DNA from 4 places in the Ewingella sp. C233 genome. Region 3 is predicted to be linked to each of the others. Evidence: predicted binding sites of a transcription regulator. Region 3 holds the regulator's gene; each other region holds the start of a gene.
The links. The regulator CRP, encoded in region 3, controls carbon source genes, mostly activating them, when cyclic AMP is high. The targets are predictions, from matches to a motif close to ATGTGANNNNNNTCACAT.
Positions count from the first base shown of each region.

Region 1 (7,857 bases), on a different contig from region 3:
ACAAGAAATCAGGGAAAGTTATCCGGCATAAAGTAAAACGCCCGGTGCTGGTAATCAGCATCGGGCGTTGTTTTACATCGTCAATGACGTCAAAAATCTAAGTCTGTGAATGCTAGTGCGCGAGCGGTTTCGCGGCGGTGGCCTTGTTCAGTTCAGGCCACAGAACCATCACCAGATCAATCAGGCGGTGAAGTTGTTCAGTACTGGCGCCGTCGCGTGCCTGCACGGACATCCCCTGGATGGTACAGGCCAGATATTTGGCCAGCAGGGCGCTGTCTGTGGTCTGTGGGACTTCATTACTGAGTTTCTTCATTTCGAAATACTCCAGCAATGTGCGTTCCTGCGAAAGATGGCGGCCGCGCAGCATTTCCGCGATGTCCTGCGATGAAGATGACATCCCGGAAGAAGCGCTCACCATGAAACAGCCGCTTGGGGTATCGCAGTCGGTAAACAGCTCCGCAGTGGTACGCAGATACTGCTCGATAGCCTGCTCGACGGACAAATCTGTTCTGCTCAGCAGACAGAAACTCTTTTCGTAAAAGGTTGCCAGATAATGTTCAACGGCTGCGCGGAATAACCCTTCTTTGTTACCAAATTCGGCATATAAGGTTGGGGCTTTCGCACCGGTGGCTTCGACCAAATCCGCTAATGAAGTGGCCTCGTAGCCATGACGCCAGAATAAATTCAGGGCCTTGCTCAGAGCAGTTCCACGATCGAACTGTTTTGGGCGACCGCGACTTTTCCGGACCAAAGCCGTCTGTTCAGTGCTCATACACCCTCCTTCCATCACCCTAGTGGTTCTGGTTGTTTAAATAATTTAACGATCATTATTAAAAATAGTTGCGCACAAGTCCAGCAGAGATTATCATTTAATTATCGAGCGATAAGTAAATCACTCCCAGCCGCAAGTCAGACGCTGTTATCAGCTAAGTATCCCAGGACAACACATCATGCGTAATCTTAAAATCCTTCTTGCAGTTATGGCATTAACCGCTGTCCCGGTTGCCAATGTTGCCGCACAGCAGGTTATCATGATGCCGACCCAGAGTCAGGAAGTCGCCATGGTCAATGTGACCGGAGACAGCAACTTTTGTCATCCGGGCCGTTATGTAAACGGCAAGTCCTCACAGCAACGCATTCCAACTTCTCCGACCATGCCATCTGCCCCAGCCGGTTCAGCCAATCATCCTCCTGTTTACTATTAAGGGAGTTGATCTGAATCCTGCTCCCGCAGGACAAAGAGCGAGGCGACATGATGTCGCCTTACTTTTTTGCGCTCTCTATCTATAGGCAAACAACCCCTACGGTTTTAACACCCTCAGTGCTCCACGCCAACCATTAAATTATCACTCATTAAATAATTCTTGATAGTGTTATAAAATCGCACTATTATTTGTTTATCGATCACTAATTAATTTTTATTGCGATCATTTTTAACAAAAATATTACATATGCAGCGATAAACGTGATCTGATTCACAGCACAATTAGTTAACGGTTATTAAAAAAACATCTTGCACAGGAATCAATCAGTCGCTAACATTAACTTATCGAACGTTAACTAATAACGTTGACCGAATCCGAACCAGACTTCTCTAGATTAACGAACAGGAACTGACATCATGAAAAACGTAAAAATGACTCTCGCAGCACTTGCACTGGCTACCGTTTCTTTCTCTTCAATGGCCGCTACGCTGGTTGATTCAGCGCCTGCTAACCAACAGAAAATCGGTGTTATCAGCGCCAATTCAGGTAATGACCTTTCCAGCCTGCAGCGTGAACTGAATGCGAAAGCCACCGAAGCAGGAGCAACGTCTTACCGCATTATCGGTGCTTCAGGTGACAACTACCTGCACGGAACTGCTGAGCTGTACAAATAATAGCGATGACGTCAAAAGACGACCGCACAATTAGTTAACGATTAATAAACAAATAGATTGCACAGAATGTGATCCAGGTCTAAGATTTAATTATCGAACGTTAAACAAAACGTATGACCGATTCATCACCTGCTGATGCGCAGACTAACAAAGAAGTTAAAAAGGTAAATATCATGAAAAACATCGCTATGACATTCGCAGCAATCGCACTGGCTACCGCTTCTTTCTCTACGCTTGCCGCGACACAAGTACAGTCTGCTCCAGCTAATTCGCAAGCCATCGGTGTGATTAGCGCGCAGGCCGGTTCGAACCTGAGCAGCCTGGAAAATAAACTGGCCGCTAAAGCTGAAGCCAACGGTGCAAGCTCATACCGCATCATCTCCGCTTCCGGCGACAACCGTCTTTACGGTACTGCTGAGCTGTATAAATAACAGCCTTAAGACCCCTTAAGATTGAGTTTTAAAAGGTATCGGACAGAAAAACTGAAGAGTGGCTTTGCACCTGAAGATCGAGTGCTGCAAACAGCACCGCCCCCCTGCGAAGCCCATCACACGACAATAGGACAAATATTATGAAAAACCTGACAATGACCCTCGCAGCAATCGCACTGGCTACCGCTTCATTCACCAGCATAGCAGCTACCCAAGTTCAGTCTGCACCGGCTAACTCACAAGCGATCGGTGTGATAAGTGCGCAGGCCGGTTCGAACCTGAGCAGCCTGGAAAATAAACTGGCGGCTAAAGCTGAAGCTAATGGTGCAAGTTCATACCGCATCATCTCTGCTTCCGGCGACAACCGTTTGTACGGTACTGCTGAACTGTACAAATAAGTTCTGAGTTCGACAGCAGTATGCAGAAGAGGCGGCGTTTGCCGCCTTTTTCGTGTCTGCGATTTAGAGCTGACAGGCAAATAAAAAAGGCAGGGAGCTCTCCCTGCCTTTTGCGCGACTGTCACGAAATATCAGTGTGCGGTACTTTTTAACTGACTATCCTGCTGATGCTGTTCGAGCGCCAGTTCCAGCAATTTAGTGATCAGTTCACTGTAGCCCAGACCGCTGGCGGCCCATAATTTCGGGTACATGCTGATGTTGGTGAAACCAGGCAGTGTATTGATTTCGTTGATCACCACCTCACCCTGTGCCGTCAGGAACACGTCAACACGCGCCATCCCCCGACACTCCAGCACTTCAAATGCCTGCAAAGCAATAGCGCGGATCCGGTCATGGGTTTCCTGCGGTAAATCTGCCGGAACTGCGACTGAAGCGCCCTGCTCGTTGATGTACTTCGTATCGTAGGAGTAGAACTCGTCCTGTAGGATCACTTCCCCGCAGACGCTGGCCTGTGGATGGCTATTGCCTAATACCGCACACTCAATTTCGCGCCCTGCAATCGCAGATTCCACCAGCACTTTGTGGTCGAAATCGAACGCCAAATCCAATGCCTTGATAAATCCGGCTTCATGGATAACTTTACTGACACCCACGGAAGATCCCTGATTGGCCGGTTTGATAAACAGCGGCAGGCCGAGAGTCTGAGACACTTTTTCAAAGGTATGCAGATGGCGGTTGGTGCGCGTCACACTGACGAAAGGCGCAATTTTCAGCCCCGCATCGCGCAGCAGACGCTTGGTCACGTCTTTATCCATGCTGACCGCTGAACCTAAAACGCCTGAGCCTACAAACGGCATGTTCGCCATGCGCAGCAAACCCTGCAACGAGCCATCTTCGCCGAGTGTTCCATGAACAATAGGGAAAATAACGTCGAGTTGGGAAAGCGCGCTTGCGCTGCCGGTTTCAATCAGCTGATTTTCCGTCTGGCCGGGGATCAGCGCGACCTGATTATTCGAGCGATTCAGGGCAATCAGCGACGGATTTTCCGCATTAATGAGATAGTTGCTGGCATCATTAATATGCCACTCGCCTTTTTTATCAATGCCCAGAAGCGTTACATCAAAGCGATTTTTATCAATGGCATCAACGATGTTCTTTGCCGACTGCAGTGAAACTTCATGCTCTGCCGACTTACCGCCAAAAATGATGCCTACGCGTAATTTACTCACCCACGACTCCTTGAAATCAAAAACCAGTACCGTTGTAAAACGCCCTTCCTGTTCAGCAAGGAAATTCAGTCCACAACAAAAAGTTTCGCGCCTTTAACCGTGGAAGACTGATGCGCTTCGGCACCATCGGCCACCTGATAACTCATGCCCGGCGTCAGGGTGAAAGTCCGCCCATCGTCCAGCCGGGTCTGTAACTCGCCTTCCAGACAGAACAACACGTGGCCTTTACTGCACCAGTGGTCAGCCAGATATCCCGCCGAATACTCAACAATACGCACACGGATCTCACCAAAATGCTGAGTACGCCACAGCGCCATCCCGGTTTCACCGGCATGTTCCGTCGGCATTATCTGGCTCCAGTCGGTGGTGCAAAAAGGGATATCAGCAATCTTCATACGTCTCTCTGTTTGTGCTATTTACAAAGGAAATCCAGCATAAAAGTGAGCGTCGTTTTAATCAATCACTGTTCCCTGAATACATGATGATTTCTGAAAACAACCGCTGAAAACAGATTGCAAGCCTGAAGATGAAAAGTTGAGTAAAGCCGATTTATCCGAACGCGGTGCTACAGCCCAGCCACGGCGGGGGCTCAGACAATCCGGCGTAAAATGACCAAAAGGGAGTGTTGCGAAAGGTGACTCTGCGACGGATGTCTCATTTCTTCGACTAAGCTTAAGACAGTTTCAAAATCAGTCATAAACAAGGAGCACTTCATGCCTTATCAAACGATCAATCCTTTCAACAACAAGCTTATCAAAGAATATCAAACACATAATGACCAGCAGGTTGAACAGGCGCTGGATGCGGCACATGCCCTTTATAAGTCTGACTGGGGTCAGGGAGACATGCAACAGCGCTTAAAAGTACTGCATAAATTGTCGGAACTGATGTCCTCCCGCGTCGAAGAGCTGGCGAAAATCGTCAGTGTCGAAATGGGTAAACTGATTGAGCAGAGCCGTGGCGAAGTGAAGCTGTGCGCTGAAATTGCCCAATATTATGCGGACAACGCCGAAGCATTTCTTAAACCTGTGCCGTATAAATCCAGCCTCGGTGAAGCCTGGGTCGAGCACAGCCCGATTGGTGTGATCATGGCCGTTGAACCCTGGAACTTCCCGTTCTATCAGTTGATGCGCGTGCTGGCACCAAACCTCGCCGCCGGTAACAGCGTTATCGTCAAACATGCCGGTATCGTTCCGCACTGCGCGGAAACCTTCGAGAAACTGGTGGCCGAAGCCGGTGGTCCGAAAGGTGCTTATACCAACCTGTTTATCTCTCAGGATCAGGTGGCGAATATCATTGAGGATGACCGCGTACAGGGCGTTGCACTGACCGGTTCGGAAAAAGCCGGGGCCGTGGTGGCCGCTAAAGCCGCCAGTAAACTGAAGAAATCCACGCTGGAGCTGGGCGGTAATGACATCTTCGCCGTTCTGGAAGATGCCGATATTGACCACGCCGCCAAAGCCGGGGCCGAGGCCCGCATCTCAAATGCGGGTCAGGTCTGTACCGCCGCCAAGCGTTTCATCATTCATGAAAAAGTGGCGGACGAGTTCCTGAAAAAATTCACCGAACATTTTAACGCGCTGAAAATCGGTGACCCGCTTGATGCCAGCACCACGCTTGGCCCGCTGTCGTCCGCAGATGCCCTGAAAACCCTGACCAAACAGGTCGAACAGGCAGTGAAAAATGGCGCGAAAGTCCATGTCGGGGGCAAAGCGGTGTCAGGTAATCCGGGTAACTTCTATGAGGCGACCATTCTGACCCACATTACCCGCGACAATCCGGCCTATTTCGAAGAGTTTTTCGGCCCGGTTGCGCAGGTTTACGTGGTGAAAAATGATGAAGAACTGGTGAAACTGGCCAACGACTCCAATTACGGTCTGGGCGGCGCGCTGTTCACCAAAGATATGAAGCGTGCCCGCAAGCTGGCGACCAAAATTGAAACCGGTATGTTGTACGTCAACTCGCCGACCGGCACCGCGCCGGAGCTGCCGTTTGGTGGCGTGAAGCGTTCAGGCTTTGGCCGCGAGCTGTCTGATTTAGGCATCAAAGAGTTTGTGAACCAGAAACTGGTCGTGCTGGCCGCGAAGGCTTAAAGCCTTGTGTTATTCCCTCTTCTTGCGGAGAGGGAAACTTATCTCCCTCCTGCTGTCTTTAATATTCCCTTGATGCATGACAATACGGTAGTTGTCTGCCCTTCTTTATAATCATGGCCGTTTGTCTTCCCACGGGTAACTCAACATGGCTTATGAACTCAATCTGGACTGGCAAGAATTCTTAGAGAAGTACTGGCAGAAACGACCTGTTGTCTTAAAAAAAGCGTTCATTGATTTTATCGACCCGATTACGCCGGACGAACTGGCGGGGCTGGCGATGGAGCCAGAAATCGACAGCCGTTTGGTCAGCCATAAGAACGGTCAATGGCAGGCCAGCAACGGGCCGTTCGAGCATTTCGATAATCTCGGTGAAACCGGCTGGTCACTGCTGGCGCAGGCCGTCAACCACTGGCATGCGCCTTCTGCTGAACTGGTATGCCCTTTCCGCGTACTGCCAGACTGGCGCTTAGATGATCTGATGATCTCCTACTCCGTACCCGGCGGCGGCGTTGGCCCGCATATCGACCAGTACGACGTGTTTATTATTCAGGGGATGGGCAGCCGCCGCTGGCGCGTCGGGGATAAATTGCCGCTCAAACAATTCTGTCCGCATCCGGCATTACTGCACGTCGAGCCGTTCACGCCAATTATCGACGAAGACCTTGAACCGGGTGACATTCTCTACATTCCGCCAGGTTTTCCGCATGACGGCATCACGCACACCGAGGCCTTCAACTATTCCGTGGGTTTCCGTGGGCCGAACAGCCGGGACTTAATCAGCAGCTTTGCCGATTACGCGCTGGAAAACGATCTTGGCGGCGAACACTACAGCGATCCAGACCTGACGCTGCGTGACCACGTGGGCAAAGTTGAAGAGTATGAGATGGAGCGCGTGCGCGCCATGATGCACCAGTTGATCGACAAGCCGGAAGATTTCAAGCAGTGGTTTGGCCGTTTTGCGACCACGCCGCGCCACGAACTGGATATCGCACCGGCCGAGCCTCCGTATGAAGCGCAGGAAATCGTTGATGCGCTGATGCAGGGCGACAGCCTGACCCGCCTGAGCGGTCTGCGCGTGCTGAATGTGGGTGAGCGCTTCTTCGTTAACAGTGAACCGCTGGAGACATCCAACCCTCATGCGGCGGATGCCCTGTGTCGTTACACTCTGATCGGCAAGAAAGAGCTGGGTAATGCGCTGCAGGATCCGGAGTTTGTCGTGGTATTCACCGATCTGGTTAATCAGGGTTACTGGTATTTCGACGAATAACCAAGCCGTTTGACGGCGAAGGGATTAAAAAGGCGGCATCCATTTACATGGGCCGCCTTTTTTATGTCAGTAAGAAAAGAGTCTTAAGGGCGATATATTTTATGGGCGATATGTTTTATGGACGATAAAGCTTAACCGGTGTTTTGGGTTTGCGCGGCGGCTCAAAGAGATCGATATCTTCGCCATGAATATATTTGGCGCGCAGAATCGATGAGATCTTATCCATCGCCATCACGATCACCACAAGAATCAGGGTGATAAACATCACCACATCCCAGTTCCACAGTCGCATATTTTCGGCGTACACCAGACCAATCCCGCCCGCACCGACAAAACCCAGCACCGCCGCAGAACGGGTGTTGGACTCAATCTGGTAAAGCGACAGCGCCAAAAAAGTCGGGAAGGATTGCGTGAAGATCCCGAAGCGATGCGTTTGCAGCGGATTGGCGCCCAGCGCCCGCAGGCCGCGGCTTGGCGAACGCTCCACCGCCTCGTGTCCTTCGGCGTAGAGCTTACCCAGCAACCCCATATCCTGCATGATAATCGCCAGCACCCCGGCC
Region 1 covers NZ_JBUZRI010000001.1:2,258,888-2,266,744, forward strand. The annotation lists gene ACZRKO_RS10175 (TetR/AcrR family transcriptional regulator) at 113-772, opposite strand; gene ACZRKO_RS10180 (hypothetical protein) at 951-1,205, shown strand; gene bhsA (multiple stress resistance protein BhsA) at 1,622-1,879, shown strand; gene bhsA (multiple stress resistance protein BhsA) at 2,053-2,310, shown strand; gene bhsA (multiple stress resistance protein BhsA) at 2,451-2,708, shown strand; gene ddlA (D-alanine--D-alanine ligase) at 2,840-3,937, opposite strand; gene ACZRKO_RS10205 (DHCW motif cupin fold protein) at 4,003-4,332, opposite strand; gene ACZRKO_RS10210 (NAD-dependent succinate-semialdehyde dehydrogenase) at 4,651-6,030, shown strand; gene ACZRKO_RS10215 (ribosomal protein uL16 3-hydroxylase) at 6,176-7,297, shown strand; gene phnE (phosphonate ABC transporter, permease protein PhnE) at 7,413-7,857, opposite strand, start outside.
Region 1: bhsA (multiple stress resistance protein BhsA) is a predicted target of CRP. The motif match lies at 1,946-1,963, and genes of this name have one in related genera.

Region 2 (7,857 bases), on a different contig from region 3:
AATGGCGGGTTGATAAAGCGTGCGTCGTTGGGATTAATCAGGCTGATAAACGGCGGCAGGGCGGCGGCGGCGGTGATCAGTGCGGGTAAGTCTTTCACCGCCAGCTCATCGCACAGGCGTTGCAGCAACCACAGCCCCATGATGTTTTTCAGCACCCGCACACTGCCGTTAATTCCACCTTCATTGGTGAAATTGGCCCGCAGGGCGCTGGCGTGGGTGAAAGCTTTCGGACTTTCTATACCCATCAGAGACCAGGTGCCTGAGCTGAGATAGGCAGAATGTTTGCCGGTCATAGGTGCGGCAACCACGGCGCTGGCAGTGTCATGAGTGGCGACACTGATCACCGGCACCTGATGGCCGCGTGGTGTGGTCCAGTTGCCGAGTTTTTTACCCGGCTGTGACGGTTTCCCTAACCAGCGGCGCGGCACACCAATGTGCTTCAACAGGTTTTCATCCCAGTCGCCGGTAAGTAGATTGACCATCTGCGTGGTGCTGGCATTGGTATGTTCCCAGTTGAGTACCCCGGTTAAACGGTAGTGAATGTAGTCGGGTATCAGCAGGAGGTGGTCGACCTGAGCGGTGAGTTCCGGTTGCTGGCTGGTGAGCGCTTTCAACTGGTACAGGGTATTGAAAGGCAGAAACTGAATGCCGGTGGTGCGGTAAATCGCCTCACTGCCAAGTGTTTGGAGGGTGCCGGCCATCACGCCGTCGGTGCGTTTATCGCGATAGGCGATCGGCAGACCGACGCGTTGCCCCTGTTTGTCGAGCAGGACAAAATCCACGCCCCAGGTGTCCACGCCGATGCTGTCGACGGGGATCCCTGATTCATCCAGACGGTTCAGCCCGGTCAGAATATGCTGTTCCAGCGCGTCCAGATCCCAGGTATCGTGGCCGTCGATGGTTTTCAGACAATTGGGAAAGCGGTGGATCTCTTTGAGTGTCAGCGTCGGGGGCACTCCGGCACATTCAGTCCTGAATGTTGCCAGCATTACGCGTCCGCTTGAGGCGCCAAGGTCGATTGCAGCAATATGGTGGAGTGTCATAGCGGCCATTCCTTATTGGGTATGATCGCAGTGTAGGGGAGGCCTTTTGCCGTCACCTTCCGTTGAATGCCATGCTGTCTGTCGGGCTGGCAGCATGAAAAAGGTAGCAGCGAGACAGATCACAAAATGCGGCAAAGAGGGCCGTTTGCGGCGTGAGTTATCTGGATGCAGTACGTTGCAAAAGGATGTGATCCTGACCGCAGTTCCATTCACCCGATGTCAAATCTTTGAAAAATGACGGCAGAACCCGTTTTCCGTGCCACGGTTTCAAGGTTATCGCGCACCGCGCAGGATAGGGTGATTCCCTGAACACTCTTAATTCTGCCCACGTAATGGAGGTGAGCGATGACGTTACTGACTGGTGAGGACTATTTTGCCGCGCCTGAACTGACCGTCACGGTCGAGCGCCGGATGCCCCAGGCGGCGTTCCCGGAGCATTACCACGATTTTCACGAGATCATGCTGGTGGAGAACGGATCCGGCGTGCATATCTTCAACGATAACCCTTATACCCTCACGGCGGGCACCGTTTGCTTTGTGCGTGCCAGCGATCATCATCTGTTTGAGAATGTCGATAATTTGCGCCTGACCAACGTGCTGTTTCGTTCACCTCAGGCCTTTCGTTTTCTGCAAGACGTCGGGAGGTTTCTGCCGCAGGAACACCATTATCAGCAGAAAATTCACTGGCAGTTGAGCCCCTTCATCCTGCAACAGGTGTTGCAGTGCGTCGCCGTACTGGAGCGTCAGACCGCCGGAGTTGGTGCTGAGCAGATAGCGGCCACGGAAAGTCAGTTTCTGCATCTGCTGATCCTGCTCTATCAGGACTGTTTTCAGCCACCATTGCGGGATGCGCCGGAAAACAAAGTTAACCAGCTATTAGCTTGGTTGCAGAAGCATTACAGTGAGGAAGTGAACTGGACAGAGGCGGCCGACCGCTTCTCTCTGGCGCTGCGTACGCTGCACCGTCAGGTGAAACAGCACACCGGCATGACGCCGCAGCGTTATCTCAATCGTCTTCGGTTACTTGAAGCGCGGCGTCGGTTGCATCACAGCGATCAGAGCATCACTGATATTGCTTACGCCTGCGGTTTCAGTGATAGCAACCATTTCTCGACACAATTTCGCCGGGAGTTTTCGGTGTCGCCAAAGTTGATGCGCAATCAATTGCGTTAGCTGACGCCCATTTTTGCCCTCAGGGGCGGGTGTAACGTTGGCGATGCCTTTATATTCCCTGATTTGAAAGGGATTGGGGGACCGTTATGCCGCTGAAGTTAATGAAAAATGATTTTTTCCTGACCCCTAAAAATTCAGTGATGGTGGCCGAACGCCACCCGCAGGCTAATTTCCCCAGTCACGATCACGACTTTGACGAGCTGGTGGTGGTGTGGCGCGGGAATGGCCTACATATCTGGAATGACGTCCCATATCCGATCACCTGCGGGGACCTGTTCTATATCAGCGCCAGTGACCGTCACAGTTATGAGTCGGTTAACGAGCTGGCGCTGGATAATATTCTTTATTGCCGTGACCGGTTTGGCCTTTACGCTGACTGGGCGCAGCTGTTGCCGGGAGCGGGGGTTAGCCAGGAGCAGCGTTACTGGCGGTTGAGTTCTTTGGGCATGTCGGCGCTGCGCGATAAAGTCGATGAACTGGCCACCGAGTGCATGAAGTCGGAATCGCTGTCGGTACAACTCAGTGAGGCTCTGTTGATGCAGCTGGCGCTTCTGCTCCTGCGCTACCGTCATCCGCCCAACAGCGGCGTGCTGCCGGACGCCCATCAGCTGGATTTACTTATGATGGCATTGCGTGCCAGCATCACCGACCCTTTTCATCTCGACAGTTTTTGTGCGCAGCACAGCGTCAGTTCACGCGGCTTACGGGCGCTGTTTAAACAGCATACCGGCATGAGCGTGACACATTATCTGCGTCAGTTGCGCCTGTGCCGCGCCATGAGTTTGCTGCGCTACGGCCACCAGACGATTGGTGAAGTGGCGGCCGAATGCGGCTTTGATGACAGCAACTACTTCTCCGTGGTGTTCAACCGCGCTTGCGGTGTTTCTCCGCGTGAATACCGGCAACGGTTTGCCGGTATTCTTCATCCAATTATTCCTGTCCCGTCGCTCAGTTAACAGCGGCGCCGTCAGGCCGCCATTCCCATGCCGACAATGTTGGCGGCCAGAATGATGATTAGACAGCCCAGCGTCAGAATCGCCACCGGTTTGCGGCCAACGCCGAGCCACTCCTTGAGCAACAGGCCGACGATACCGCCACAGAGTACATAGAAACTCATGTGCAGCATCCAGCTCATGTAGTCATATTCCGGCGGAATACTGGCGTGGCCCCAGGCGTAAAAGAAGAACTGCAGATACCACATCACGCCGCCCAGAATGGCGAACAACGCGTTAGTGATCAGTAAAGGTTTGGCGACAGAAAGATCCGCTTTAATAGAGAGTTCGCGGCGTGAGGCCAGACGGATGAAGCAGAAGCCGAGGTTAACAATGGCCCCGCCGCCCATGATCACCACGTAGCTCGGCAACGCCACATACAGCGGGTTAAGGCCCAACTGTGCGGCGGCTTCATGCATCGGCGTGGCTGCGCTCATAGCAAAAGACATGCCTGCGGAGAAAATGCCGCACATGACGGCCAGAATCAGCCCTTTTTTCAGGTTGAATTCTTCGGCTTTGATTCCTAGTGATTTTTCTTTCAGATAACCGGCATAGCTGACCACCGCAACACCAACTACCGCAACCAGTACGCCCAGCAGCGTCATTCTTCCGCCCGGCGTGCCCATCAGTAAGGCGGCTCGACCCTGTAATACCGGCGTCATCAGGGTGCCGATGATCAGCGTAACCCCAATCGCAATGCCGATGCCGAGAGACATGCCCAGATAGCGCATGGTCAGGCCATAATTGATATTACCGATACCCCACATCGCACCAAACAGAAAGACCGGCAGCAGGGTGGCGGCGCTGAAGGAGCCGTAATAGGCCCAGAAGTCAGGCAGCAGAATGAAGCTGACCGTCCAGGGCAGCACGATCCATGAGAACAGACCGGCCAGTGACCACATGGTTTCCCATGACCAGTGTTTCACTTTCTTTAGTGGTGCATAAAAACAGGCTGCACTGGCCGCGCCAACCAGATGCCAGATAATGCCAAGAATGATTGAACTGCTCATACAATTAACCTTTATGTGAGTAGGGTACCTGACTGATAAGTGAGGCTTTTTAGGTAGGTTATCGTTGGCCGTTAAGCGTGAGCCTTACAGGATAAAGCACACAAGACGGTCATTGAGCGTAGTGTAGGAAGCGTGACGGAGCGTCACCTTCCACTGAGTGCCATCGCGAATTGGCATCTGGCATTGATCAGAAGATGGCGGTGAGACAGTTCACAGAATGTGAAATAGGAAAGGATAAATAACAAAACAGGAAATATATTTCAAATTGATTGAAATCAGGAAGTAGACCGCGTTATTAGTAACATTCAACGCTCAATACTGTGTCGAGTTCATAACAATCTTTCGGTAAATAAGAGTGCAGTTGCATGGTTATGCAACTGAAGTGTTTAATATAGCAAATGATATAATAATATTCTGAGTTGTTTGGAATGGCTGTCCGGTTTATATGTGAAATAACACTACTGATAGTAATATCCCTTTCGCTTACAGTGCAATTTGTTGCTCATGCTTTGCCGGTAGCTGATCCCATGCATAGAAAATTTTATTGCGACCGCTATTTTTTGCCAGGTAAAGGGAGCGATCGGCGGCACTAATGGCTGTTGCGAAATCGCCGTCAACTAATGCCGATAGGCCCGCGCTAACTGTGACATTCGTCGAAACCTGAGCGTTAAAATGATGCGGAATATTCAGGCCGAGTACCTGATTTTGAATCCGGTCAGCCATAAGAATGGCGTACTCCTGATTGACGTCTGACATCAGTACCAGAAACTCTTCACCACCGTATCTGACCACCACATCACGCGAGCGGACGGCGTCACGTATCGCGGCAGAAACCCTGACGAGCGCCTGGTCACCCATGCTGTGACCATAGTTATCGTTATAGGCTTTGAAATGGTCGATATCCAGTAACATAACGTAATGACTGGCGTGCGGCTGGCTGAGCAGTACATCCAGTTTGTTCTGCAAACCACGCCGGTTATAGAGTCCGGTGAGCGGGTCAAGCATACTCAGATCGCTGAATTTCTCCCTTTCATTGTATAAATTATCGACCATTCTGCGTGTAAAAGCATCGCTGCGCCTGAGCATAACCTGATGCAGGGAGAGGCCAACCAGCGGCAGGGCGACGGTAAACAGGATTTTTCCCGTGTGGGTGAAATCGTCTAAAAAAATGACAGCAATAGAGGATGGTGCTGCGTGAAGGCAAAATGCCAGAAAATTATCCGATAAAGCAATGGCACTGATAAAGAATATACTGAGTAGACTGACTACCAGAAAGCTGTTATCCGCATGACCCAGTTGTTCAAAACGTAAGGAAATATGCCATGCCCACAAAGAGCCCACAATGAGTGAGCAAGTATTTAAATAGGATGTGTTATTTTTTTTGTTGAAGTAAGCGAATATTAATCCCAGAGCACAAAATACGCCGATCATTGCCAGAGGGAATGTTGTTTTTAACGTTTTCAACGTCGGGTTCAACATGGAAAATAGCGCAGAAGCACTATTTAGAAAAAAGAATAACAGCATCGAAAGACGGTGTTTGCTTTTAAGCAACTCATCATAGGAATGAGATATCATTAAAAATTCACTCTATTAGCGGGTGGTCTTCTGAATAGATGAGGATGGAGCACCTGTATTCAATCGCGCCCTGCTGAATTTGGGAGGCCCGAGAGGGTATTAATGTGTGAAGACTGCTAATAATCCTAGTATGTAATTATTTTAATTGGATTTAATTTAAAACAGCTGACGACAAAATTACCACTTTTGGCTGCGGGTGTCACCCCAAGGGGGCGTTGACAGCTAAAAAGATGCGTGATGAGAAAGAATGTTATATGATATTGGTTCTCATTATCATTATTGGCACAAGATCATGATTGCAGCGATGGTAACAGCGTGTGGGATGTGGGGAGTGACCTGGTTTCTGGGGAAAAGACTGACCAGCGGATGGGGAGTGCTTTTGCCCTGTGTGCTGCTGCCCTTTCTGGCGTTGGCGGATATGTCCCTGGAGCAGTTGCGCACGCTGGTGGTCATTGCGATGCTGGCTACGCTGGTGATGCTGCTGCACAAAACCTTACGTCATTACGTATTGTTGCCGTCGTTTGTCGCGGTAGCCGGAGGGCTGGCGGCGTTATCACTCAATTTCAATTTACTGTAATGATGCATTGATGTCCTGATTGAGAAATTGAGAACATGCTGAAACGGTTTTGTCTATTTTTGAGGTTTTGTGTGCCTGAAAGGCAAGAAGACTTGCTGAGGGAAGGGCCGATAATCGAAGAGAATCATGTGGTGCGAAGGGAGGGACTCGAACCCTCACATCCAAAGGACACTAACACCTGAAGCTAGCGCGTCTACCAATTCCGCCACCATCGCACAGATGATTTCTTCTTTATCTTTACGGGATTTTACTGCTTTGATTTATATCACCGGAGTGGTGCGAAGGGAGGGACTCGAACCCTCACATCCAAAGGACACTAACACCTGAAGCTAGCGCGTCTACCAATTCCGCCACCATCGCATACCGTGCCGTGCAATATAAATCTGGTCTTTCGTCATTATGTAGTTGTATTGGTGCGAAGGGAGGGACTCGAACCCTCACATCCAAAGGACACTAACACCTGAAGCTAGCGCGTCTACCAATTCCGCCACCATCGCATTCTCAACAAAGCATTCATTCGAATTTACTCTGCGAGTCATACAACTACGGGCCGAATTCTAGAGATTTCCTCACGTGCGTCAATACTTATTTCCCCCATTACGGACGTTTGGTGTAAAAAACAGCACATTCAACATGAATAGGCCACTTCAGCTCAGTGCGGTGCATCAATTGCTGCTTTCCTGTTCAATGCTTACGCTGGTTTAAGGCCCTCGACGGCGAATATATCGATAAGCCAGTCGAGCAGCACCCGCACACGGGGGGCCAGAAACCGTCCCGGGGGATACATGATGTAAAGCGGCATCGGCGGCGGGGGCAGATGGGGAAGCACCTGTACCAGTTCGCCCTTTTGCAGTGCGTCGGTGATAACCAGACCCGAGGCCTGAACCAGTCCATATCCGGCTTTGCCCGCGGCGACATAAGCATCGGCACCGCTGACGGTCAGTGAGCAGGGCAGAAAAACAATTTTTTTCTGCGTACCGTCGGCAAATTCCAACTGGGACTCCGGCCGGTGCTGGCGGAAAAAGTAGCCGACGGTACTGTGCGTCACCAGATCGGCCAGCGTTTCCGGTGTTCCTTCGCGTTGTAGATAGTCCGGGGAGGCACAGGTCATCTGCGGCAGGTCTGCAATATGCCGCGATTGCAGATTGTCGCCCTCTGAGGTCCATGCCCGTAAAACGCAGTCCACGCCCTGATCGAGCAAGTCTATCGCGTTGTCGTTGGCGCTCAGTTTCAGGGTGATCAACGGATAGCGGGCGTTGAATTCCACCAGCCTGGGGATAACGATTTCTCTGGCCAGTGAATGTGGCATGTCGATACGCACACTGCCGGCGGGCTGATTTTTTTGACTGGCAAACAGCGTATCGGCCTCCTCCAGCGCCGCCAGCAGTTGCAGGCAGCGTTGGTAATAGAGTTCACCCTCGGCGGTGATTTTTACCTGCCGCGTGGTGCGTAAAAACAGCCTTACACCGAGTCTCTGCTCCAGCGCT
Region 2 covers NZ_JBUZRI010000002.1:366,352-374,208, reverse strand. The annotation lists gene rhaB (rhamnulokinase) at 1-1,043, opposite strand, end outside; gene rhaS (HTH-type transcriptional activator RhaS) at 1,389-2,216, shown strand; gene rhaR (HTH-type transcriptional activator RhaR) at 2,303-3,172, shown strand; gene rhaT (L-rhamnose/proton symporter RhaT) at 3,184-4,218, opposite strand; gene ACZRKO_RS14120 (GGDEF domain-containing protein) at 4,702-5,793, opposite strand; gene ACZRKO_RS14115 (DUF1435 domain-containing protein) at 6,086-6,370, shown strand; tRNA gene ACZRKO_RS14110 (tRNA-Leu) at 6,500-6,585, opposite strand; tRNA gene ACZRKO_RS14105 (tRNA-Leu) at 6,645-6,730, opposite strand; tRNA gene ACZRKO_RS14100 (tRNA-Leu) at 6,782-6,867, opposite strand; gene ACZRKO_RS14095 (LysR substrate-binding domain-containing protein) at 7,062-7,857, opposite strand, start outside.
Region 2: rhaS (HTH-type transcriptional activator RhaS) is a predicted target of CRP. The motif match lies at 1,229-1,246, and genes of this name have one in related genera.

Region 3 (7,857 bases):
GCCATTAATCAGAAATATGGTGTGTTCAAAGAGTTCCGGGGTCAGGGGCTGTTGATTGGCGCCGAGTTGTCCTACGCCTACCAAAATCGCGCCGGTGACTTCCACAAAGCCGCCGCCGAGTTTGGCCTGATGATCCTGGTTGCCGGTCCGAACGTCATCCGGCTTGCGCCATCTCTGGTGATTGAGTTCGCAGACATCAGCGAGGGGATGAATCGCTTTGAGAAAGCGATTGGTAAAGTTTTGGGGGGCTGAGCGAGCTCTGGCGCTTTAAAATTCAAATTCAAGGTCGTGGGCGTCGGCCCACACCGACTTGGGGGCCGCAGTCGCTTGTCCCTCTGGACTCCGAGCTTTTTAAAAAACAGCAGCTGCGCTGGTCACAATGGCCGTGTTTCAGTCACCGCAGTTACAGCCGCAAAATGCCGCCGCTTAGGCGGTGCCCTCCGTTCGGGTTACAACCCGCGCCAAAATACGCGCGGTTTTCCACCCCTTCGTCGGCGTCATTTTTGAATGCGGCCTAGGCTTTCTTAAATTCAAAACCAGACAGATTTATTGTCTTTTATTCTGTTTTTTATCTTTTGACCTACATAGCCGCTAAGGCGCAGTCAGAAATGGCACCGGATGAGAGGTTCGAGACCTGAGGCTCGAATCCCGAAATTCGGGGACGGCGAAGCCGTGACATTTTGCGCCTCACGCGCAAGTTTCAGAACATGTCCAATAACCCAGCGATAGCGCGCAGTTTAAAAACGCAGGATTCCAAAGGAGGTTCGTTTAAACCTCCTTTGGGCCAGTGTGGGCGGCGAGCCCACGGTCTTGACGTTGAAGTCGAATTGGCAATTGAACAGCCGAAACTGTTCAACTCTCCCTGACACGCCGTGTCAACCAGATCCCGTGATGTGGCCTTTGCTTCCACGCCAGTGACGAAATCGTATGCATGACGCTCAGATGTGACAATACCCGTCGCAGATGGCGTTCCATCTCCGTGATGGGCATGTCGGGGTGCAATTCTGGCGTGGCGAACAGGCTGCTTTCGCTGCTCGGGCCGTCGTAGGTCAGGCGCTGCTGACAACTTTGTAGGGCAATTTCGCAACGTTGCAGATAGTCCATCGCCAGCTGTGGCGTCAGCATGTAGTGCTCGCGGGCCAGAATGGTCATGGCATTGATGTGCTCGACAATAAACTGACTGTGCGTCACCCATAAGCGCATGTCGGCCAGATAGCGCGAGTTAAAGCCCGGTTCCTGCATCGCCTGATTGAGCGACGTGAACAGGGCATTGTGCGCCTGGGTAACCTGCATACGGGCGTACGCCAGTTTCACGGGATCGGGATTTTCCTCCAGCAATAAACGGATCGCGTCCTGATCACTTTCCAGCGCCTGCCAGGCGTTCTGGCGCAGCAAACCACTCTGCCACTGCGGCCACAGCCAGAGCGTGCCGCCAAACGCCAGTGCGCAGCCAATCAGGGTATCGATAAGCCGTGGAACGAGAAAATGTGCGCCATTCATCGCCAGCAACTGCAAGGTATAAACAGCGGTGACTGTCATGCCAATCATAGCCAGCCCGTAGTTTTTGCGCAGTACGGTGTAAGACACCACGGTGATCAGCAACATACACAGCAACGTAATGCTTTCGGGCAATTCGAGTTGCAGTAATCCGGCAGCAAGCAGTAAACCTATCAGCGTGCCGAGCGCACGGTGCTGAATGCGTACGCGCGTGGCGTTGTAACCGTTCTGGCTGACCAGCATTACCGTGAGCAAAATCCAGTAAGGTTTTGGCAAATTGAAAAACAGGCCCAGGCTGCTGCCGATGGCCAGTGCCACGCCAAGACGTGCCGCATTGCGCAGCGCCACGGACTTAAACGACAGATAACCTTTCAGCGCCGCCCAGAATGGCAGGCGGTTTTGCGTCTGCATCAGATCGCGTCGGTATAGCGGGCGCTGGGTGCGCAGCAGGCGGGCAATGCGGCTGAAATGGTAATAACAGAACTGGCCGACCGGGTTATCACGGTACCGTGAGGCGATTTTTTCCAGCGCGGCCAGCTCATTCGCCATGGTGAAGCGTTCAGAACGCCGGTGATAAAGAATGTCGTCGGCAATTACCCGCAGACGGGCGGCAATCACCTGGGCGTTACGGCGGATCACGGCTTCGGCGTGGCTCTCTTCCACCAGTTTTTGGACTTCTTCTGGCAGATGCAGGCTGACGGTAATGTGCTCTTGTAAATCCAGTGCGACCTGAAAACGCTGGAATAGCCGTTTGTGCTGATGATGGTGGCCGTTATTGGGCAACATGTGCAGTTGTTGATAGAGCAGGGCGATCAGATCGATGACCTGCTGCTGGCGCTTAAGCAGCGGCGGCAGCGCGGTTTCGGGATCGGTGTGCTGGGTCAGCAGGCTATATTTAGCTTCGAAATAATCCGCCAGTTGCAGATAGAGCTGGCTGAGGCTTTCGCGCATCGGCTGCTCTTCTGACAGCCGGAACCACGCCCAGTTAAACAGCCCGTACCAGGCGGTACCGACGATATACAACAGGGGCGCATGCCAGACAGGCACCACGCCTGCCATGCTGAGTGTGAAGATGGTGGCGACCAGTGCACCGGGCAGCAAACGGGCGTGCAGCGGGCTGATTTCACCCGTCACGCCAAGCACCAGCGCGAACGACAGCATGATAAGCGGGAGCGGAACGTGCCAGTTCACCAGCATCAGTTGCAGCATCAGGCTGCTGAAAGCAAAGAGAGAGCCCCCCACGATCAGGCGTTTGAAAAAGCGCTTATGCGGGGTATCAAGGCCGGAGATATTGCAGCAGGCGGGGACCAGAGAAAATAAGAGTCCCATTTGCAACTGACCGAGCATCCAGCCAATCGCCACAGGAATAGACAGCACCAGCGTCTGGCGCAGGGCATAGTTGACTTCGGGATGGTAAAAAAAACGACGCCATAACGTCATGCGTTGCTTCTTCAGCCGCGCTATCACTGTGTTGTATCCCTATTTCCCAATAAAAACGGCGCGACAGTTGCCTGCCGCGCCGTTTTTCAGGGAATTAACGGGTGCCGTAAACGACAATCGTTTTACCGTGTGCGGAGATCAGGCTCTGATCTTCCAGCATTTTGAGAATGCGACCCACCGTCTCGCGTGAACAACCGACGATTTGACCAATTTCCTGACGGGTGATTTTGATCTGCATACCATCCGGATGGGTCATCGCATCCGGTTGTTTTGCCAGATTCAGCAAGGTTTGCGCGATACGGCCCGTCACGTCGAGGAAGGCGAGGTTACCCACTTTCTCTGAAGTCACTTGCAAGCGTGTCGCCATCTGAGCGGAAAGGCGCATCAGAATGTCCGGATTAACCTGAATCAACTGGCGGAATTTTTTATAAGAAATTTCAGCCACTTCACAGGCAGATTTAGCACGAACCCATGCACTACGTTCCTGCCCTTCTTCGAAGAGTCCCAGCTCGCCGATGAAGTCACCTTGGTTCAGGTAGGAAAGTATCATCTCTTTGCCTTCTTCATCTTTAATCAGGACGGCAACCGACCCTTTCACGATGTAGTAAAGCGTTTCGGCTTTTTCACCTTGGTGAATCAGCGTACTTTTGGAAGGATACTTATGTATATGACAGTGAGACAGGAACCATTCGAGAGTAGGGTCTGTTTGTGGCTTGCCGAGAACCATTAGCTATTATCCTCTGTTGTTATCGCTGCCCAAAATCACAGGGCTCAGAGTTCCCTGTACGGCGTCTTAAAAAGTACGCGCCCTTTTAGCATAAGAACTGTCCAGTAATGCTGCAAGCGGGAGTCGGAGTGAAACAGCGTTATTATTGTTGTTAGCACCGTGGTTTCATGTGAAAACCACAAACCCATCACCGCAATTTACTGAAAAGTGTGTATCGGCTTCGTTTGTAGCACAGGTTTGCGCGGGTGTCTTCTGTTGTCTCGCTTCAGCATGATGGGGATCGGGTTACGTTGCCGGTTTTTGCCTAAAAGGGTAGTCTGAGATAAATTTGGCTGAATATTTATACCAGGAGTAAGGCACATGCAGGCACGGGTAAAATGGGTTGAAGGACTGACGTTTTTGGGTGAATCTGCGTCAGGTCACCAGATTTTGATGGACGGCAATGCGGGCGATAAAGCCCCAAGTCCGATGGAAATGTTGCTGATGTCGGCAGGCGGTTGCAGCGCTATCGACGTCGTCTCTATTTTGCAAAAAGGCCGCAACGATGTGCAGAACTGCGAAGTGAAGCTGACGTCCGAACGCCGTGAAGAAGCGCCGCGTCTGTTCACGCACATCAACCTGCACTTTATTGTGACTGGCAAGAACTTGTCCGACAAAGTCGTCGAGCGCGCGGTGGCGCTTTCTGCTGAAAAATATTGCTCGGTTTCTCTGATGCTGGGGAAAGCCGCATCGATAACGCACAGTTTTGAAGTAGTGGAACCGGAATAAGGCTTTACCAGCGATAAGCCAGACAATGGGCCCGCAGTAAATCCAGAAATCGTCGCGCCGCAAAGGTTAGCGGCGATTTTTGCGAATAGAGTACGCAGTATTCCGCCTGCGGCAGGCTATCGATCGGCAGCAGATGCAATTTGCCCTCTAATCCGAACGGCGCTCCCATCGCCCGCGCCACAATGGTCAGGTAATCCGACTGCAATACCAGATTCAGCCCGCAGACCACAGAGTCGGTGCGCACTGGCATTTCCGCCGACTGATGGTAAAACGTCCCCATCGACAGCTGAAGCTGCTGGTAATAACCCATGTCCGTTTCGGGCAGCACCCAGCGTGCATTCTGCAACGCCTCCAGCGTTGTGGCGTTCTCCAGCGGATGTCCGCGCCGTGCAATAATGCCAAACGACGCGCTGAACAACGGCTCGCGCACCAAATCCTCCAGCGGCAGCCCTGGACCAATCGTTCCCACGGCAAAATCCAGCCGGCCTTCGCGCAGCGCGGGTAGCAGCGTCGAGAGTTGCCCCTCTTTAATCAGCATTTTGGCCTGCGGAAAGGCGCCCTTGAACTCATCGGCCAGGGCCGGGAAAACCGTCATCGCAATAAGCGAAGAGCAGCCAATGGCGACGGAACCCTGCGTGTACTGATTCATCTGCTGGATTTCATCGGCGGCCCGCTCGAGTTCTTCAAGAATAAACTGCATACGCTGCGCAAAAGCTCGTCCGGTCGCTGTCAGGGTCAGTCCTTCATTGCCACGCAGTACCAACTGGGTGTCGAGGGTGTGTTCAAGCTCGCGCAGCGCACGGCTTACCGCGGGTTGGGAGAGACTCATGGCGCGTGCGGCGCCACGAATACTGCCGCTGCGGATAACCTGCTGGAAAACCTTCAATTGCTGCAATTTTGGCAAATACCGCATCTCTCACCCCTATCAGTAAAAAGTATCACCTGTCTGAAAATTACATCTTATGGCAGGGCTGTAAAGCTGATAGCGTGATTTGGCTATAAATAACTCTTTGTAATTAAACAAATAAGTGATGTGCGTCGCACTTTGGCCTTCGTCCGGCAGTGGATAAAACTGAACGGGTGATAACAGAAAGGGATATCCGCTATGAAAAGTCGTTCCCTGATGATTTTTTTGCTGTTCGTCGGTTACGCGGTGGTTTATATCGATAAAACCGTCATTGGCTTTGCGCTGTTGCCAATAGAAAAAGAATTTAATCTTAAACCTGAGCAACTTGGCTACATTACCGGTGTGTTTTTCCTCGCCTACTCCCTGTTTCAGATCCCTGCCGGTTGGCTCAACGATCGGGTCGGGTTCAAAAAGGTGCTGATCCTGTCGCTATTTATGCTCGGCGGTTTCGCGCTGTGCTTTGGTTTGCTGGGGTTCGGATTCGGTCTGCTGGTGGCTTTCCGCTTTCTGGCCGGCGTCGGCCATTCGGGATATCCCACGTCCTGCGCGAAAGCGGTGGTGGCGAACTTCCCCCTTGAGCAGCGCACGTTCGCGCAATCTATTTTGCTCTCTTCGGCCGGTCTGGCGATGACCGCCGGACCGCTGATTGCGGTCTACAGTCTGGATTCCCTTGGCTGGCGCGGCTCGTTCTCGGTGCTGGGAATTATGGCGTTTGTTATCGCCCTGTGTATCGTGATTTTTGTGCCAAAACCCCCGCAGGCACTTACCCCGAAATCGGCGTCGGCCAGTAGCAGTTACCGTGCATTGTTGAGAAATCCGATTGTGCTGCTGCTGTTTGTTTCTATTTTCTGTATCAACATTCCTTCCTACGGCCTGATGGCGTGGTTGCCGAAATATCTGGTGCAGCAGCGTGGTATGTCGCTGGATACCTCGGGGCTGGTGGTTGCGACCGGCGGTCTGGGGATCTGGATCTCTTCACTTGTAACCGGCTGGCTGGTGGGGCGCTATATGCAGGGCAAAGAGCCGAAAGTGGTGTTTTGCAGCTCAATGCTGAGCGCACTTTGTATCTGGATGGTCTACACCACAACGTCGGCCCTGACCGCAGGGTTGTTCTTATTCCTCGGGTATATTTTCCTGATGGCTTCTTTTGTGACGGTGTTTACCCTGCCGATGAAACGTCTGCCCACGGACGTGATGGGCGCAGCGATGGGCATTATTAACACCGGCGGCACGTTAGGCGGCTTTGTGGCACCGATCGCGATGGGGTATTTGATCACCGTGACGCAAAGCTATTTTTCGACCTTTATTTTTCTGGCGATGGCCATGGTGGTATCGGGTCTGGTGATCCTGCCGCTGGCCCGTCGCTCCCAGGCGCTGCTGCGTGATGCGGCTTAACGGAATATGACTGAGGACATGATCATGACAGTGTGTTTTGAAACCTTACTGAGCGACGTTAAACAGAAAGTTATCGGCTGGCGCAGACACATTCATGCCCATCCTGAGCTCTCTTTTCAGGAGCAGGCGACGGCCGATTATATCGCCGGTGAGCTGGCAACCTTCGGCCCTCTTAAATTAACGCGCCTTACGCCAAACAGCGTGGTGGCAGATTTACAGGGCGCACATCCTGGCCCGACCTATGCGCTGCGGGCAGATATTGACGCGTTGCCGATTCAGGAAGAAACCGACGAGCCCTTCTGCTCGACGGTGCCGGGGGTGATGCACGCCTGTGGGCATGATGCGCACGCCGCAATGTTATTAGGTGCGGCCTGGGTACTGAGCCAGTGTCAGGCTGATTTGCACGGTTCGGTACGTTTTATCTTCCAGCATGCCGAAGAGCTGCCGCCGGGCGGTGCGCAGGAGTTGGTGGATTTAGGCGTGCTGGATAACGTGGAGAAAATTTTCGGTCTGCACGTCCTGCCGAACTTCCCGACCGGCGACGTCGGTCTGAAAGAGGGGGTTTTCTGCGCTTCAACCGATAATTTCGATATCGTGATCCACGGTAAAGGCGGCCACGGCTCAATGCCGCATCTGTGTATCGATCCGGTCGTGATTGGGGCTGAAGTGGTGACGTCGCTGCAAAATGTGGTGTCGCGCAGGCTGGACCCGCTGCTGGTACCAGTGCTGACTATCGCCACTTTCCAGACGGGCGAAAGCTACAACGTGATCCCGGAGCGCGTAAGGCTGGCGGGCACGCTGCGTACCCATAACAATGTGGTGCGTGAGCAGGTGCCGAAGCTGATGGAGCAAACGGTGGCGGGGATCACCTCCGCATATGGTGCAACGCATGAGATCCGCTGGACGCGCGGTTATGTCAATGGGGACAACCATCCGGATGCCTGCGTGATTGCGCGGCAGGTAATCGGAGATACTCTCGGCCAGCAGGCACTGAAGGAGATTGCCCAGCCGATGTTTGGTGGCGAGGATTTCTCTTCTTATCAGCAGAAAGTCCCCGGCTGCTTCCTGTTTATCGGCAGTGGTAATGAAGCCATCGGTGCGACCTATGGCGTGCATCACCCGC
Region 3 covers NZ_JBUZRI010000004.1:19,551-27,407, reverse strand. The annotation lists gene argD (bifunctional acetylornithine/succinyldiaminopimelate transaminase) at 1-252, shown strand, start outside; gene ACZRKO_RS17745 (YccS/YhfK family putative transporter) at 853-2,937, opposite strand; gene crp (cAMP-activated global transcriptional regulator CRP) at 3,032-3,664, opposite strand; gene ACZRKO_RS17735 (OsmC family protein) at 4,025-4,432, shown strand; gene ACZRKO_RS17730 (LysR substrate-binding domain-containing protein) at 4,437-5,345, opposite strand; gene ACZRKO_RS17725 (MFS transporter) at 5,538-6,734, shown strand; gene ACZRKO_RS17720 (amidohydrolase) at 6,759-7,857, shown strand, end outside.

Region 4 (7,857 bases), on a different contig from region 3:
ACTAAAACTGTGACGCAGAGCAACTTACCGACACGTAAAAGTGTAACAATCTTGCAATACTTACTGCATTGGCAGACCTTAGGAATATTATTAATTACGCGCTGTAAAATAATTCCTCCTCTCATTCGTTTACAGTCATAAGAATGGATAACTATGCTGATCCCTTCGAAACTCAGCCGCCCAGTGCGGCTGCAAAATACGGTGGTACGCGAACGCCTGTTAGCGAAGCTGGCTTCTGCGCAGAATTACCGTCTGGTGCTGGTCGCCTGTCCTGCTGGCTACGGTAAAACCACGCTGGTTGCCCACTGGGCGGCGGGCAAAAGCGATCTGGGCTGGTACTCGCTGGATGAAAGCGATAATCAGCCGGAGCGTTTTGCCAGCTATCTGGTGGCCGCCATACAACAGGCCACCGGCGGACACTGCGTTAAAAGCGAAGCCCTCAGCCAGAAACATCAGTATGCCAGCCTGTCGGCGCTGTTCGCGCAGCTGTTTGTCGAACTGTCTGACTGGCACCGGCCGCTGCTGCTGGTGATCGATGATTATCATCTGATTTCCAACGACGCAATTCACGAAGGGATGCGTTTCTTCCTCCGCCACCAGCCGGAAAACATCACCTTAATGGTGCTTTCGCGCACCCTGCCGCAGCTCGGCATCGCCAACCTGCGCGTGAGGGATCAACTGCTGGAGCTGAATGCCGCGCAATTGGCTTTCAACCATGTCGAAGCCCAGCAATTCTTTGATTGCCGTCTGGCAGATCCGATTGAGCAGGCAGATAGCGGCCGCTTGTGCGACGACGTTGCCGGTTGGGCCACGGCGTTGCAGCTGATTGCACTGTCGGCACGGCAGTCCAGCGCATCGACCGCCTCGGCGCAGCAGTCTGCCAAAAAGCTGGCCGGGCTGAATGCCAGCCATCTGTCGGAGTATCTGGTGGACGAAGTGTTGGATCGCGTCGATTCGCCCACCCGCGACTTCCTGCTGCGTTGCTCGCTGCTGCGTTCAATGAATGATTCGCTGATCGTCAAACTGACCGGCGAAGATAACGGGCAACAGCGGCTGGAAGAGCTGGAGCGTCAGGGGCTGTTTATTCACCGCATGGATGACAGCGGTGAATGGTTTAACTTCCATCCGCTGTTCGCCACCTTCCTGCGCCAGCGCTGCCAGTGGGAACTGGCCGCTGAACTGCCGGCCATTCACCGTTTAGCCGCAGAAGGCTGGCAGGCGCTGGGTTTCCCGGCCGAAGCTATTCATCACGCCCTCGGGGCCGAAGACACCGACCTGCTGCGCGATATTCTGCTGCAACACGCCTGGGCGCTGTTTAATCAGAGCGAACTGGCACTGCTCGAAGAGTGCCTGAACGCGCTGCCGTACGAGCGGCTGATTCAAAACCCAAAACTGGCATTACTGCAAGCCTGGCTGGCCCAAAGCCAGCACCGTTACAGCGAAGTAGAAATGCTGCTGGAACGCGCGGAAAACGAGATGCTGCGCGAAAAAATTGAGATGGATAAAACCCTCAGCGCCGAGTTCGACGCGCTGCGGGCACAGGTGGCGATTAACGACGGCAAACAGGATGAAGCGGAAAAACTGGCCGCGCAGGCGCTGCGCTTTCTGCCCTATTCCAGCTACTACAGCCGTATTGTTGCCACTTCGGTCACCGGCGAAATTCAGCACTGCAAAGGCGACTTAAGCCGCGCCCTGCCGCTGATGCAGCAAACCGAACAGATCGCCCGCCGCCACGAAGCTTATCACTACGCCTTATGGGCGCTGCTGCAACAGAGCGAAATCCTGATTGCGCAGGGCTTTTTACAGGCCGCTTATGAAACGCAGGACAAGGCGTTTGAACTGGTGCGCGAACAGCATCTGGAACAGTTGCCGATGCATGAATTTCTGCTGCGTCTGCGCTCGCAATTATTATGGTCGTGGGCGCGTCTGGACGATGCTGAAAGCGCCGCCCGCGAAGGGCTGGAAGTACTGGCTAACTTCCAGCCACAGCAGCAGTTACAGTGTCTGGCAATGCTGGCCAAATGCTCGCTGGCGCGGGGCCATCTCGACAACGCGCACCGCTATTTACAGCGCTGCGAAACCCTGCTGCAAAGCGGGCAGTACCACACCGACTGGCTGACCAATGCCGACAAACCGCGGGTGATTTACTGGCAGATGGTTGGCGACAAAACGTCGGCGCTCAGCTGGCTGAATCAGACCTCCAAACCGGGCATGGCCGACAACCACTTCCTGCAAGGGCAGTGGCGTAACATCGCCCGCATGCAAATTTTGCTCGAGCAGTTTGACGAAGCCGAAGTGGTGATTGACGAACTCAATACCAACGCCCGCCAGCTGAAACTGGTCAGCGACCTCAACCGTAACCTGATCCTCTGCAATCTGCTCTACTGGCACACTGGTCGGAAAAATGAGGCCCAGCGCGTACTGATTGAGGCGCTGGAACTCTCCAACCGCACCGGATTTGTCAGCCACTTTGTGATTGAAGGCGAGATGATGGCGCAGCAACTGCGCCAGCTGATTCAACTCAATCTGCTGCCGGAAATGGAGCAGCGCCGGGCGCAAAAAATCCTCCGTGATATTAACCAGCATCACCGGCATAAATTCGCCCATTTCGACGAAGGCTTTGTGAATAAACTGCTGACTCACCCGCAGGTGCCGGAGCTTATCCGCACCAGCCCGTTGACCCAGCGCGAATGGCAGGTGCTGGGGCTGATTTACTCCGGTTACAGCAATGATCAGATCGCCGGCGAGCTGACGGTGGCCTCGACCACCATCAAAACGCACATCCGCAATTTGTATCAGAAGCTCGGCGTCACCCACCGGCAGGACGCCGTGCAACAGGCGCAACATCTATTGCAGGTCATGGGCTACGGCGCCTGAAATACCCTCGCTGTTTAGATGTCGCCATCAATGAAACCGCCAGCTTTTGGCGGTTTCATTCCTGATGAATACCCTCCCTCCCCGCTACCGATGAATTTCTGCGCAATGAAATTTTGCGCTTCGAAATAATGCCCGCTACAATGTGACTCAAGTCACACTTTTAATTCTCTTCCGCCCGCCTTGTTCCCGATAATACGCCGCGATGGCCATTAGGGTTTACAGGATGCGGGCAACAAATCTGCATAGGAATACGTTCGATGGGTACCTTAACGGCCAGTTTAATGATGATGCGCTGGGAATTACTGAGCGCTTTTCTGATGTTCTGCACCAGTCAGCTGAATATCGTTTGCCGCCGGTCCAGCCGCAATTCAATGGCCTTTGTTTTCAGCGGTGTCGGCCTGACGGTGACCTGCTTTTTTGTCATGAGCCTGATGGGTATGACCTTCAACGCTGCCGCCATCGCCCATTTCTGGTCCGTCACCAAAGACGTTTTCATGGATACCATGAGTAAAACCCCGACCGACATGCCCTTCTATTATTAATTCGGCCCGTTTCACGCATTCCTAAAGATCGGAAATTGCGCGCTTCCTCGAAAGAGTTTTTGTACATCGACTTTCAATTCAGCGTAAATTGCGGGATGCGCCGCTTCGCGCTGTACAAACTGTTTTCTTATAAAAGTATTCATTGCTAATAGTCGAAGTGCCGTATTAGATTCTCACGCTATAGTTTTCTTAGAATGATCATTACCTTGTTCACTTTATTGCTGCTGATTTCCGCCCTACAGCGGTTCGATTTTTGTCTGAAGGATACTCGATGAATACGCATCACCTGATTGGCGCGTTAGTGTTAATGGCAGGTTCCACCTCGTTGTTTGCGGAGCAAACGGCGGGTATTCCACAAGATCAGGTGAAAGAGCGCGATGCGTTCGTCTCACACCTGATGAAACAAATGACGCTGGATGAGAAAATTGGCCAGCTCAATCTCGTCAGCGTGGGGCCCGACTACCCGAAAGAAGCCATCATGGCGGATATCCGCGCCGATAAAGTCGGCGGCATGTTTAACACGGTGACCAAACCCGACATCCGCCGCATGCAGGATCAAGTACAGCACAGCCGCCTGAAAATCCCTCTGTTTTATGCCTATGATGTCGTTCACGGCCAGCGCACCATCTTCCCGATAAGCCTTGGCCTCGCGGCCAGCTGGGACATGAACGCCGTCGCCACCAGCGCGCGTATTTCCGCGAAAGAAACGGCGGCTGATGGCCTGAACATGACCTTCTCACCGATGGTCGATATCACCCGCGACCCGCGTTGGGGCCGCGTATCTGAAGGCTTCGGTGAAGATACCTACCTCACGTCACGCCTCGCACATGAAATGGTCTCGGCCTATCAGGGCAATGACCCGTCGGCGCCCGATGCCGTGATGGCGAACGTCAAACACTTTGCGCTGTATGGCGCAGTTGAAGGCGGGCGTGAATACAACACCGTCGACATGAGCCTGACCCGCATGTTCAATGACTACCTGCCGCCGTACAAAGCCGCGCTGGATGCGGGTGCCGGGGGGGTGATGGTCGCCCTGAACTCGGTCAACGGTATTCCGGCCACGTCTAACCCATGGCTGTTGCAGGAAGTGTTACGCGACCAGTGGAAATTCAAAGGTCTGACCGTCAGTGACCACGGCGCGATTGGCGGTCTGGTGATGCACGGCGTGGCGCAGGATGACCGTCAGGCAGCCGCCATGGCGCTGAAATCCGGTGTTGATATGGACATGGCCGACAACATGTACGGAAAATATCTCAAAGGCCTGGTGGCTGATGGTCTGGTGACGGAAAAAGAAGTCGACCGCGCCGTCCGTGACGTGCTGACCGCTAAGTGGGACATGGGCCTGTTCGCTGACCCGTACCGCCATTTAGGCCCGGTATCAAGCGACCCGGTGGATACCAATGCCGAAAGCCGCTTACACCGTAAAGAAGCGCGTGAAGTGGCGCGTACCTCGCTGGTGCTGCTGAAAAACGAGCATGAAACCCTGCCGCTGCAGAAAAAAGGCACCATCGCTCTCGTCGGTACCCTGGCTGACAGCCAGCGTGACGTCATGGGCAGCTGGTCGGCCGCCGGTAAAGCCAATCAGGCTGTCACCGTATTGCAGGGGATGAAAGAGGCCATTGGTGATAAAGCCACGCTGCTGTATGCCCGCGGGGCCAACATCACCAATGACCCGGCGATTGTCGATTTCCTGAACCAGTATGAAAAACAGGTGATCAACGATCCGCGTCCGGCACAAGAAATGATTGATGAAGCGGTGAAAACCGCCGAGAAAGCCGACGTTGTTGTGGCCGTGGTCGGTGAAGCGCAAGGCATGGCCCATGAGGCTTCGAGCCGCACCGAGCTTAATATTCCGCAAAGCCAGCGCGACCTGCTGAAAGCCCTTAAAGCCACCGGTAAGCCGCTGGTGATTGTGCTGATGAACGGCCGCCCGCTGACGCTGACGTGGGAAAACGAGATCTCTGACGCGATGCTGGAAACCTGGTTCAGCGGCACCGAAGGGGGCCACGCCATTGCCGATGTCCTGTTTGGGGATTACAACCCGTCAGGTAAATTGCCGATGACCTTCCCGCGCTCAGTGGGGCAAATTCCGCTCTACAACAGCGTGCTCAATACCGGCCGTCCGTTTAATCCGCAAAAGCCGAACAAATATACCTCGCGCTATTTCGATATCACCAACGGTCCGTTGTTCGCCTTTGGTTACGGCCTGAGCTATACCCAGTTCAGTGTGTCTGACGTGTCTGTGTCAGCCACGACCATGAGCGCCAGCAAACCGCTGACCGCCAGCGTCACGGTGAAAAACACCGGTAAACGCAGCGGCGCCACCGTCGTTCAGCTCTATCTGCAGGACGTCACGGCCTCCATCAGCCGCCCGGTCAAAGAGCTCAAGAACTTTGAGAAAATCGACCTCGCGCCTGGCGAAGAAAAAGTGGTGACCTTTACCCTCAGTGAAAAGGATTTGCGCTTCTTCAATGATAAGCTGAAATGGGCGTCAGAACCGGGTAAATTCAATGTATTCATTGGATTGGATTCGCAGGACGTTAAGCAGTCCAGTTTCCTGCTAAAATAATTTTAGGACTGATTTTTGGTTGAGGCAGGAAACTGCCTGCGTAAGTCGTCATCAGTCAGGGGCGGGTCGTTGTTCTCAGAACCCGCCCCTTCTTAAGCGTGCAGCTTTACAAGCGGAGATGCTTCCATGACAGACTCTCAAGATGACTCCATTCTGTACCTGCATTTTGGTACACCACGCCCTTATTGGCGCCTGGGGTCTGACAGTAATGCCCTTGAGTTATCCGCTGAAAAAGGTGTCACCAACGTCGCCGTATCCCTGACCGGCTATCAGGCCGGACGTATCCGCGAACTGACCGGTATTACCTCCTGCTTTACGCTCGACGTCTCCTTGTTTGGCACCCCTGTCTGCCTCTATCTGGTCGGAAGAAAAGTCGAGAATCAGGTCTGGGCCGGTACCGCCTCTGACTTTGAAGATACCGCTTCGGTAGCACATGACCTGGAAGTCGGGCTGAGCTTCGCCGAGCAGGTGGTTTCAGAAGCCAACTCAGTGATCGTTATCATCGATCAGGAGGGCAAAGTTCATCGTTTCAACCGCCTGAGCGAAGAGTACACCGGCCTGCGCGAAGAGGACGTCATCGGGCGCAGTGCCTATGAGCTGTTTATGTCGATGGAAGAAGGCATCGCCTCGCGTCAGAACATTACCGGCTTCTTTCAGAAAGAGCAGTCCTATGAAGTTGAACGCTGGATCAACACCGTCAAGGGCCAGCGGCTGTTTCTATTCCGTAATAAGTTTGTCCACAGCGGCAGCGGAAAACAGCAAAAATTCCTCATCTGTTCCGGCTCGGATATCACCGACGAACGCATGGCGCAGGAGCGGTTACGAGTACTTGCCAATACTGACCTGATCACCGGTCTGGCAAATCGCAATGCCTTGCAGGATAAACTGCGCACGGCGCTTGAAGAACGCGGCGACAATCAGGTCGGACTGATTTACCTTGATCTGGATAACTTCAAAAAAGTAAACGACGCCTACGGCCATATGTTTGGTGACCGTCTGCTCAAAGAGGTGGCGCATGCCATTCAGGACTGCCTGAAAGAGACCGAGACGCTGGCACGGCTGGGAGGTGACGAATTCATCATCCTCAGCACGAACACGTCGGTGGAAGCGCTGGAAGGCATCAGTCAGCAGATTTTGGGCCGCCTCAAAGCCCCGTTCCGCATTGGTCTGATTGAAGTTTACACCGGCTGCTCCAGCGGCATTGCCGTTTGCCCTCAGCACGGTATTGATTCCGAAAGCCTGATCCGCAATGCCGATACGGCCATGTACGTCGCCAAAGAGACCGGAAAAAGCGCCCACTGCGTTTTTTCACCCGAGATGAATAAGAAAGTGGCGGAGTATATGTGGCTCGACACCAACCTGCGCAAAGCGCTGGAAGAGCAACAACTGATGCTCTATTACCAGCCGAAAATCTCCGCTAACGGGGACGTGCTGAGCGTCGAAGCGCTGCTGCGCTGGCGCTCACCGGAGCGCGGGCTCATTCAGCCACAGGACTTTATCCCCTACGCCGAAGAGTCCGGTCTGATTGCGCCGCTCGGCAAATGGGTGATCGACACTGCCACGCAGCAGGCCGCTGACTGGCAGCGCAAAGGGCTGAATTTACGCATTGCCGTGAATCTTTCTGGCCGTCAGTTAGGCAACTGCTCACTGGTGACCGACTTTACGGAAGCCATGCAAAATTCCGGCATGAAGAACTGTCTGCTCGATTTTGAGCTGACGGAAAGCTGCCTGGTGGAAGATGAGAAAGCCGCCGTCATGATGATCAACCAGTTGCATAAACTGGGTGCGGAAGTACATCTTGATGACTTTGGTACCGGCTACTCTTCACTGTCACAGCTGGCACGTATTCCACTTGACTGTATCAAGCTG
Region 4 covers NZ_JBUZRI010000003.1:349,185-357,041, forward strand. The annotation lists gene malT (HTH-type transcriptional regulator MalT) at 154-2,877, shown strand; gene ACZRKO_RS16850 (YjcB family protein) at 3,135-3,419, shown strand; gene bglX (beta-glucosidase BglX) at 3,691-5,988, shown strand; gene pdeR (cyclic di-GMP phosphodiesterase) at 6,115-7,857, shown strand, end outside.
Region 4: ACZRKO_RS16850 (YjcB family protein) is a predicted target of CRP. The motif match lies at 3,018-3,035, and genes of this name have one in related genera.